Regions from separate parts of the Mesobacillus sp. LC4 genome, predicted to be linked through region 3. Evidence: riboswitches for the same ligand, from Rfam matches in the RefSeq annotation. Region 3 holds a riboswitch; each other region holds the start of a gene.

What was found. Region 3 has a riboswitch for S-adenosylmethionine ahead of mtnW (2,3-diketo-5-methylthiopentyl-1-phosphate enolase). Riboswitches for the same ligand answer to the same signal wherever they lie in the genome.
Region 1: it holds a riboswitch for S-adenosylmethionine, as region 3 does, so the genes downstream of both, AB5I83_RS12195 (trans-sulfuration enzyme family protein) here and mtnW (2,3-diketo-5-methylthiopentyl-1-phosphate enolase) in region 3, are expected to answer to the same signal.
Region 2: it holds a riboswitch for S-adenosylmethionine, as region 3 does, so the genes downstream of both, metK (methionine adenosyltransferase) here and mtnW (2,3-diketo-5-methylthiopentyl-1-phosphate enolase) in region 3, are expected to answer to the same signal.

What each region holds. Positions count from the first base shown of each region.
Region 1 covers NZ_JBGCUB010000003.1:264,806-268,086, reverse strand. The annotation lists gene AB5I83_RS12200 (CBS domain-containing protein) at 67-1,236, shown strand; SAM riboswitch class I at 1,476-1,580, shown strand; gene AB5I83_RS12195 (trans-sulfuration enzyme family protein) at 1,673-2,818, shown strand; gene AB5I83_RS12190 (general stress protein) at 2,973-3,281, shown strand, end outside.
Region 2 covers NZ_JBGCUB010000007.1:29,754-33,034, reverse strand. The annotation lists gene metK (methionine adenosyltransferase) at 164-1,366, opposite strand; SAM riboswitch class I at 1,652-1,794, opposite strand; gene pckA (phosphoenolpyruvate carboxykinase (ATP)) at 2,079-3,281, shown strand, end outside.
Region 3 covers NZ_JBGCUB010000004.1:386,606-389,886, forward strand. The annotation lists gene AB5I83_RS15225 (aminotransferase class I/II-fold pyridoxal phosphate-dependent enzyme) at 1-1,030, shown strand, start outside; SAM riboswitch class I at 1,110-1,216, shown strand; gene mtnW (2,3-diketo-5-methylthiopentyl-1-phosphate enolase) at 1,312-2,535, shown strand; gene AB5I83_RS15235 (2-hydroxy-3-keto-5-methylthiopentenyl-1-phosphate phosphatase) at 2,532-3,194, shown strand; gene AB5I83_RS15240 (methylthioribulose 1-phosphate dehydratase) at 3,191-3,281, shown strand, end outside.

The sequences.
Region 1 (3,281 bases), on a different contig from region 3:
GATTAGTAAAAGTACTAAATGGGGTAAGGAGAAAGGGAAGTTATTTGAAATTACGGAGGGGCTATCTTGGTTAATAATACTCAGAATAAACATAGATTCAATCATCAGTCAGGTTCAAAAAAACAGGCTGGTAAAAATAAAAAGTCATATATTCGTACAAATCCTAAGCAGCAAGTGTCAGATGAAAACAGACTGAAGCGAGTCGATGAAAAGGAACAAAAGCACCCTGGTAAAAAAGACAACGAAAGTGCGGATTCATCCAATACAGCTGGAAAAGGAAACGGCAACTCGCCGTCAAAAGTAAAACCAGACAACAAGCAGATTAGACGCGGGAAGAGTTCCTCATCTGAAGAACAATTAAAAAGTGGTAATGGTAACTCATCCTCCAATCAATCCAAAAGTAAAAATGGTAATGGGAAACCATCTTCTCAACAATCCAATAATGGGAATGGGAAAAAGCGAGGCAATGATGATGGAAGGAATCCCGAATCAGGCACCAATGCTTCTGAGGAGCATGAGGTAAAACATAAGGAGCAATCCGGAAAGTTCGAGACAGCTTTTAACAGGATTCATAAAGCGTTGAAGGAAATGGTGAAGGGAACGGACAGTGATGCGTTTGTCGAACTGCTGTATTCAGGCTATAAAAATCATTCATTAGTGCGTAAATATAAAAGTGAGCTTCATCAGTTTGCGAAGCTTCGCAATGCGATTGTCCATGAGCGGGTGAACGCGGATTATTATATCGCCGAGCCTCATATCGAAGTGGTTGAACGGATCGAGGAGATATGCAGGGAGTTCGAGAAGCCGCAGACAGCGTTATCGATCGCGACCAGCCCTGTGTTTTATTATTATGAAGATGCGTATCTTAAAGATGTTCTAAAGGTGATCAATAAGTTTGATTTCACAAGATTCCCTGTCTATGACAAGGATGATAAATATATTGCCCTGCTGACTTCAACGGAAATCATCCAGTGGATGGCGAAGCATTTTTCAGATAGCGTCGTGCATTTTGAGGACGTGAGGGTCAAGGAGCTACTGACGAAGGGGAAAAATTACTTTGTGACCTTTGTCGATGAGGATGCATCTTTGTATCATATTGAAGAGTTATTCGAGCGTTACCATACAAGAGGAAAAAAACTGCAGGCCGTCATCATCACGGAAACCGGTGACCGCCACGGGAAGCCAATTGGCGTGATCACGCCTTGGGACTTGCTTGACAGCGATCCGGAAGATTGAGTTTGTGCGATCTGTCATATACGTAAGACGAACGGTACCTAGGTATGAACTGTCAAGTGTGTATCACGAACGGTGCCGAGGTATGAACTGTCAAGTGTGTATCACGAACGGTGCCTCCGAAGTATGAACTGTCATTTATGTATTACGAACGGTACCGAAAGGATGAACCCTCATTGACGGAAAGCCGGAGAGGCTGGTATACTTCAGCTATTAAAAAACTATTTTTAAACCCGAAATAACTCTTATCCAGAGCGGCGGAGGGACAGGCCCTTTGAAGCCCGGCAACCTTATTTTTTTACGATGAAAGGTGCTGAGTTCTGAAGATTGCAGTCTGAAGATAAGAGAGGCTGATTGAACTGTAACCTCTCCTTATTGGAGAGGTTTTTTTATGATTGTTTTTACCATACGACTACGAATTCTAAAAGCAGGTGACAAGATGGCTAAAAAGTTTGAAACAGAAGTATTGCATTCAGTACATACGAAGCAACAGGGAATTAAAAGCAAGGCTACCCCGATATATCAGACGTCGGCTTTTACTTTCGATGACCTTGATGAGCTGGAGGGCTTTTATCAGGGAGAAGGGAATTATTTGTATTCCAGGGTTGGCAATCCGAATACGGATGAACTGGGTCAAGCCGTAGCAGCGCTTGAGTATGCAGAAGATGGAGTGGCGGCTTCTTCAGGGCTGGCTGGGATTTTAGCGGGTGTTCTGGCAGTTGTGAAAAATGGCGACCATATCGTGGCGGCTGATGATGTTTATGGCGGAAGTTTTCATATGCTGAAGGCTGAATTGGAACGCTTTGGAATCGAGACGACCTTTGTAGCGTTTGCGGATTTGCAAAATGTAGAACAGGCGATCCGACCGAATACGAAGCTTCTATATACTGAGTCCATCACAAATCCGCTTCTTCGTGTGGAAAAATTGGTAGAGGTCATCGCGCTTGCCAAGAAAAGAGATCTGATTGTTTTGGTGGATAATACATTTGCAACGCCGCTTCATGTTCGCCCGTTCACACTAGGAGCTGACCTGGTTGTCCACAGCGCGACTAAATACATTGGCGGCCATAGTGATGTCACATCAGGTGTCGTTGTTGGCAAGAAGGAGCTGATTGCAGAAGCACGTGCGAGGATCGTGAACCTCGGTGCGAACCTCAGTCCGTTTGAAGCGTGGCTTACATGCAGGGGGTTGAAGACTCTGGCGTTAAGAATGAAAACTCAATCAGAGAATGCCAGGATGCTGGCTGATAGTCTGAATGAAAATAAGAATGTCGCAAAGGTTTATTATCCATTTACTGAAGGTGAAAAGGGATTCGGCGCCATCGTAAGTATTGAACTCGCAGAACAGGTGGATGCAGATCAATTTTTCAAATCGCTTGGTTGGATTAAAATTGTGCCAACACTTGCAGGAGTCGAAACAACGGTCTCCCATCCACTGAAAACTTCCCATCGCGCGCTGCCGCCAGAGGCACAGGCAGAGCTTGGAATCACGTATCGACTAGTCAGGATTTCAGTTGGAATCGAAAATAGCGAGGATATCATTCAGCAATTTGAAGCAGCACTGTCTGCGGCTGTGGAAAAATAATCTGGAAGTAAATGAGCTACTTTGCACTGTTGCTTTTTAACTAAATGTAGATTTCAAAGAAAAAAATGTCCCATTTTATCGTTCGACATAAGGTTTACGCCTCTTGTATGCGGGTATTTTTAAAGGGACTACTCGTCTAAAGGAGGCTTTTATTATGTTTGAACATGAAAAACATCTTGTAGGAGTATATGATAACGAGCAAGACGCAATCCAGGCTGTTGAGGACCTGAAAAGACAGGGATACTCAACTGATGACATCTCTGTTATCAGTAAGAACGAAGATGAGATTCACGATGTCAATGAAGCAACCGGTACAAAGACTGAGGAAGGTCTGGCTGCAGGTGCAGCAACAGGAGGCGTATTAGGCGGCCTTACTGGATTATTGGCAGGCATCGGTGCGCTAGCGATTCCTGGAATTGGTCCAATCGTAGCTGCGGGCCCAATCGCTGCGACACTTACAGGT
Region 2 (3,281 bases), on a different contig from region 3:
AACGCAAAATTTTTGCAGTAAAATCTAAGGGAAATTTAAGGTAATACTCTATTTTACACCTTTTGGACCATACACAAACCTGATGATAATTTTGGTGTTCCTTGATTAGACGGTAAATAACAAGGGGAGTTACATATTTCTATGCAACTCCCCTTGTACTTTTTTATTTTCCTTGTGCCTGAGTGCGAAGCGTCTCAGCCTTGTCTGTGCGCTCCCATGGAAGGTCAACGTCAGAACGGCCAAAGTGTCCGTAAGCAGCTGTCTGCTTGTAGATTGGCTTGCGCAGGTCAAGCATGTTGATGATTCCAGCAGGGCGAAGGTCGAAGTTGCTTTCAACAACATCGATCAGTACATCCTCGCTTACTTTGCCTGTTCCAAAAGTATCGATTGAAATGGATACCGGACGGGCAACACCGATTGCGTATGCCAGCTGAACTTCAACCTTTTCAGCAAGGCCGGCAGCTACGATGTTTTTCGCAACGTAACGTGCAGCGTATGCCGCTGAACGGTCAACTTTTGTAGGATCCTTACCGGAGAATGCGCCTCCGCCGTGGCGAGCGTATCCGCCATAAGTATCAACAATGATTTTACGGCCAGTAAGACCAGCATCACCCTGCGGTCCGCCGATTACGAAACGGCCAGTTGGGTTGATGAAGTATTTTGTGTTCTCGTCGATCAATTCTGCCGGTACGACAGGATTGATCACGTGTTCCTTAAGATTGCGCTGGATTTGCTCAAGCGAAACTTCAGGATGGTGCTGAGTTGAGATAACGATCGTATCGATGCGGACTGGCTTGTCGTTTTCATCGTATTCAACCGTTACTTGAGTTTTACCGTCTGGACGAAGGTATGGAAGGATCTCTTCCTTGCGCACTTCAGTCAGGCGGCGTGAAAGCTTGTGAGCCAATGAAATCGGAAGAGGCATAAGCTCTTTCGTTTCATTACATGCAAAACCGAACATCAAGCCCTGGTCCCCAGCGCCGATTGCTTCGATTTCTGCATCGGACATTTGTCCTTCACGTGCTTCAAGAGCCTGGTCAACACCCATAGCGATGTCAGCAGACTGCTCATCAATGGAAGTCAACACTGCGCAAGTTTCAGAGTCGAAACCATACTTCGCGCGAGTATAACCAATTTCCTTGACGGTTTCACGAACAATTTTAGGTATATCTACGTATGTAGATGTAGTGATTTCGCCTGCAACTAGTACAAGGCCTGTCGTAACTGATGTTTCAGCAGCAACACGTGCATTAGCATCTTTTGCAAGGATCGCATCCAAAATCGCGTCAGAAATCTGGTCGCAAATTTTATCCGGATGGCCTTCTGTTACTGATTCAGAAGTGAACAAACGGCGTTTGTTTGACATCTGAGTTCCTCCCTCATGTATAAAAATTGATCGAGGCTGTCCCAATACAGACCTCGGGTTGATACGGTACTCATTCCCTATGTAGTATGAAATAAACGCTGAGTTTTTATTAGAAAAATTTGTTTAGGATTCATGGTGAATATCTTTTTTCCTAATCTCACCCACGGGAGCAATGACACCTAAGAAGGCATTCCAGCTGCAATTCAATGCATTGGACAGAAAAAAGCAATATAAAAAACCTCTCCATTTACGAGGAAAGGTTTTAGCTTAAATCCGCGCCTTTCGCTCTTATCGTTCAAGGGCAGTTCCCTTGCGTCAGGTTAGCACCTTTGCCCGGAAAAAGGTCAGCATTCCAAAAAGCTGTTTTTTCACGTCTGCAGGTTGCTGGGTTTCATTGGGCCTGTCCCTCCACCAGCTCGGGATAAGAGAGTATCCGTTCAAGTCCAAATCATAACGAAACTATAATGGCATGTCAATGGTTTTCTCGGTAAAATTGTCGATTGTTGTTGAAAGTTTTTCTGTAAACTAAAATGGTCTTGAAAAGCATCCTTTTCGCTTGACTATATAAAGAAAGAATTATATAACGCAAGATAGGTACAAGGTAATTTTTCGAGCGATTAGTATAGATTAATCGAACAAATGTGTTATACTAATATCGAGATGTAAACACTTACAAAATTATTAATCTTTTAAAAAAGGAAGGTATTCTCCGATGAATGTTGTAGGAATATCAAATGAACTTTCAGCATTATTAAGTGGCAGCAATGTGCAAATCCAGTTATCCGTTCCCCAGCTTGTTGAAAAAGTCCTGAACCGAAATGAAGGGCTCCTGACTTCAACTGGCGCTGTAAGAGCGACAACTGGTAAGTATACTGGCCGTTCACCTAAAGATAAATTCATTGTTGAAGAAGTGTCCGTAAAGGACAAAATTGACTGGGGCTCTGTTAATCAGCCGATTTCAGAAGAATCTTTCACAAAACTATATAATAAGGTATTGAATTTCCTTAAAGAAAAAGAAGAAGTATTCGTTTTCAAAGGATTTGCAGGTGCTGACACAAAACACCGCCTTCCGATTCAGGTTATCAATGAATACGCCTGGCATAACCTTTTCGCCCATCAATTGTTCATCCGCCCAACAGAGGAAGAGCTTGTGGACCATGAATCTGAATTCACAGTGATCTCTGCCCCAACTTTTAAAGCGGATCCAAAAGTTGATGGAACAAATTCCGAAACATTCATCATCGTCTCCTTCGAACAGCGCGTCGTGTTGATCGGCGGAACAGAATATGCGGGCGAAATGAAGAAGTCCATTTTCTCTGTAATGAACTACCTTCTGCCTGAAAGCGGCATCCTTTCCATGCACTGCTCTGCAAACGTGGGACGCGAAGGCGATGTAGCCTTGTTCTTCGGTCTGTCCGGAACAGGAAAAACGACTCTTTCAGCTGATAACAATCGCCGTTTGATTGGTGATGATGAGCATGGCTGGTCAGCTAACGGTGTGTTCAACATCGAAGGCGGCTGCTACGCAAAGTGCATCAACTTATCTAAGGAAAAAGAACCGCAGATTTATGACGCGATTCGTTTTGGTTCAGTGCTTGAAAATGTCGTCGTCGATGAAGAAACACGTGTGGCAGATTATGATGACGGCAGCCTGACTGAAAATACTCGTGCAGCCTATCCGATTCAGGCGATCGAAAACATCGTGGACCCAAGCATTGCCGGACATCCAAACGCGATCGTCTTCCTAACTGCTGATGCATTCGGAGTACTGCCTCCAATCGCCAAGTTAACGAAGGAGCAGGCAATGTACCACTTCCTGAGTGGATATACATCAAAGCTTGCTGGAACTGAGCGCGGCATCACTTCTCCGCAGGCAACGTTCTCAACTTGCTTCGGATCACCTTTCCTTCCGCTT
Region 3 (3,281 bases):
TATTGTTGAAAAACTGAAGCAAGCTGGAGAGAATCCAGCGAACCATAAGTATTCTCCTTTCAGAGGACAGCGTTCGTTACGAGTAGCTGCAGCGACATTTTATAAAAGGGAGTACGGAGTCGACCTTGATCCGGAAGAAGAAATTGCCATCCTTTTCGGGGGCAAGGCTGGCCTGGTAGAAATTCCTCAATGTCTGTTGAATCCTGGGGACACGATTCTCGTTCCAGATCCCGGCTATCCTGACTACTGGTCGGGAGTCGAGCTGGCCAGGGCAAAGATGGTGACAATGCCACTCCGGGAAGAGAATGACTTTATGCCTGATTATGAAGAGTTAGCTGCCGAGCAATTGGATAAAGCCAAGCTGATGTTCCTTAACTATCCTAATAATCCCACAGGGGCAGTTGCCGATAAACAATTTTTTGATGAAACAATCGAGCTTGCACGAGAGAATCAGATTTGTGTCGTTCACGATTTTGCTTATGGTGGAATTGGCTTTGACGGGAACCGCCCACAAAGCTTTTTACAGTCTGAAGGCGCAAAAGACGTAGGAATCGAAATTTATACTCTGTCAAAAACTTATAATATGGCTGGATGGCGTGTTGGTTTTGCTGCAGGAAACAAGAGTGTGATTGCCGCAATCAACTTGCTGCAGGACCATATGTATGTCAGCTTGTTTGGTGCAGTGCAGGAAGCGGCTGCAGAAGCATTGCTGGGACCGCAGGAGTGTGTTGCCGAGCTAAACAATCTATATGAAACCCGAAGAAACGTACTTATTGACGGCCTGACAAAGATAGGCTGGCAGGTGACTGCTCCAAAGGGCTCATTTTTTGCGTGGCTGAAGGTTCCAGAACCATTTACTTCGGTTGAGTTTGCGGATTTCTTACTGGAAAAAGCACATATAGCAGTTGCCCCCGGTGTAGGATTCGGTGGCTATGGAGAAGGTTTTGTGCGGGTGGGCCTGCTGACTTCGGCAGAGAGACTGCAGGAAGCAGTCAGCAGAATTGAAAGCTTGGAAATATTCAAAAAATAGTTGACATTGTTTTATGAACCTGACATAATCCTAATTAACAAATTTACTTTAACCAATTAAATAACTTGATTAAATTATTTTCTTATCAAGAGCAGGCGGAGGGACGAGCCCGATGAAGCCCGGCAACCGATCCAGCGTAAGCTGGGCACGGTGCTAATTCTTGCAGCGAAAGCTGAAAGATGAGAAGAGTTTAGTGTATTTTCTAACCTCTTCTTTGTGAAGAGGTTTTTTTAATGCCCAAATACAACTGGGTTCAATAAGTATCGAAGGGATTGATCTTCATGAGTGAAATTACAGCGACTTACATAGTCCATGACGCCAAACATAACCCGCAGAAAAAAGCAGAGGGAATCGCGCTCGGCTTGACAGTGGGATCCTGGACTGACCTGCCGGAACTGGACCAAAAACAATTAAAAAAACATAAGGGAAGAGTGGTTTCTGTAGAAGGCTCGAGCCTGGACCATAATTCAGAAACAGTGGCAACAATCAAAGTCGCCTATCCTGCCCTCAATTTTTCACCCGACCTGCCAGCCATTTTGACAACTGTTTTTGGAAAACTCTCGCTTGATGGCAAAGTGAAACTTGTCGATCTCGAATTTGATGAAGAATTAAAGAAACACTTCCCAGGTCCTCGCTTCGGAATCGAAGGAATCAGGAGGAAGCTTGGTGTTTATGACCGTCCATTGCTTATGAGCATCTTCAAAGGTGTTATCGGACGTGATATGGATTTCCTGCTAAAACAACTTAAAGAACAAAGCCTTGGAGGAGTTGACCTGATCAAGGACGACGAGATCCTGTTTGAAAACGAATATACACCTTTTGCAAAGAGGATCACTCTTGGTAAAAAAGTTCTTGAAGAAGTCTATGAATCTACTGGACATAGGACCTTATATGCGGCCAATCTGACAGGAAGGACTTCACACTTGAAGGACAAAGCGAGAAAAGCGGCAGAACTCGGAGCAGACGCGTTATTGTTCAATGTGTTCGCCTATGGCCTGGATGTCTTGCAGGAACTTAGGGAAGATGATGAAATCGGGATTCCGATCATGGCTCACCCAGCTGTGAGTGGGGCGCTGACATCGGCTGATGAATATGGCTTTTCCCATTCATTGCTTCTGGGTAAATTACTCCGCTATGCCGGAGCAGACTTCTCGCTTTTCCCGTCACCATATGGAAGTGTGGCACTTGAAAAGCAGCAGGCGATATCAATTGCTGAGGCACTGACTGCTGAGGATCAATACGAAAGGACCTTCCCGGTTCCATCAGCAGGCATACATCCTGGAATGGTGCCGCAATTGGTTAAAGATTTCGGAGTTGATTCTATCATAAATGCAGGCGGAGGCGTTCATGGTCATCCTGGTGGAGCACAGGGTGGAGGCAAGGCATTCAGACAGGCGATTGAAACCGTACTTCAGGGAAAAAGCCTTGAAGAAGGGGCTCTGGATCATGCTGAGTTGAAAACAGCTATACGCCTGTGGGGTTCATCAGAGGCGGTGGCAAAGTGAGTCAGCCTGTGATATTTTGCGACTTTGACGGAACAGTAACAGAAAAGGACAATATCATAGCCATCATGAATGAATTCGGTTCGGATGGCTGGGATGAAATTAAAGAAGCAGTGCTGGGCCGCAGGATTTCGATCAGGGAGGGAGTAGGGAAAATGTTTTCTCTCCTACCTGTTTCGAAGAAGGAAGAAATCATTCAGTTTGCTGTACAGAACGCCAGGATCCGCCCGGGATTTCAAGAGTTTCTTGATTATGCCCATGAGGAAGGTATACCTGTTTATATCGTCAGCGGAGGGATAGATTTTTTCATAGAACCTATCATTCAAAAATTCGGACCGCTCGCTGGAGTGTATTGCAATAGTTCGGATTTTACAGGAAGTACGATAAAAATAGAATGGCCAAACAGCTGCGATGATCAATGTTCAAATGATTGCGGCTGCTGCAAACCATCCATCATGAGAAAGCTGGAAAAAAAGAGCGCCTATAAAATAGTCATCGGTGATTCCGTAACAGATTTGGAAGCTGCAAAACAAGCCGATCTTGTGCTTGCCAGAGACTATTTAAAGGATAAATGCGAAGAATGGAAGATTGAACATAGACCATTCGAAACGTTTTATGACTGTATAGATGCACTTAAAACTGAGACAGGGGTGAGAGGATGAGCTCATTAGAAAGTAAGTGGGAAGAACTGGCCGACGTAAAGGCAGAACTGGCAGATCGTGATTGGTTCATGGGAACGAGCGGCAACC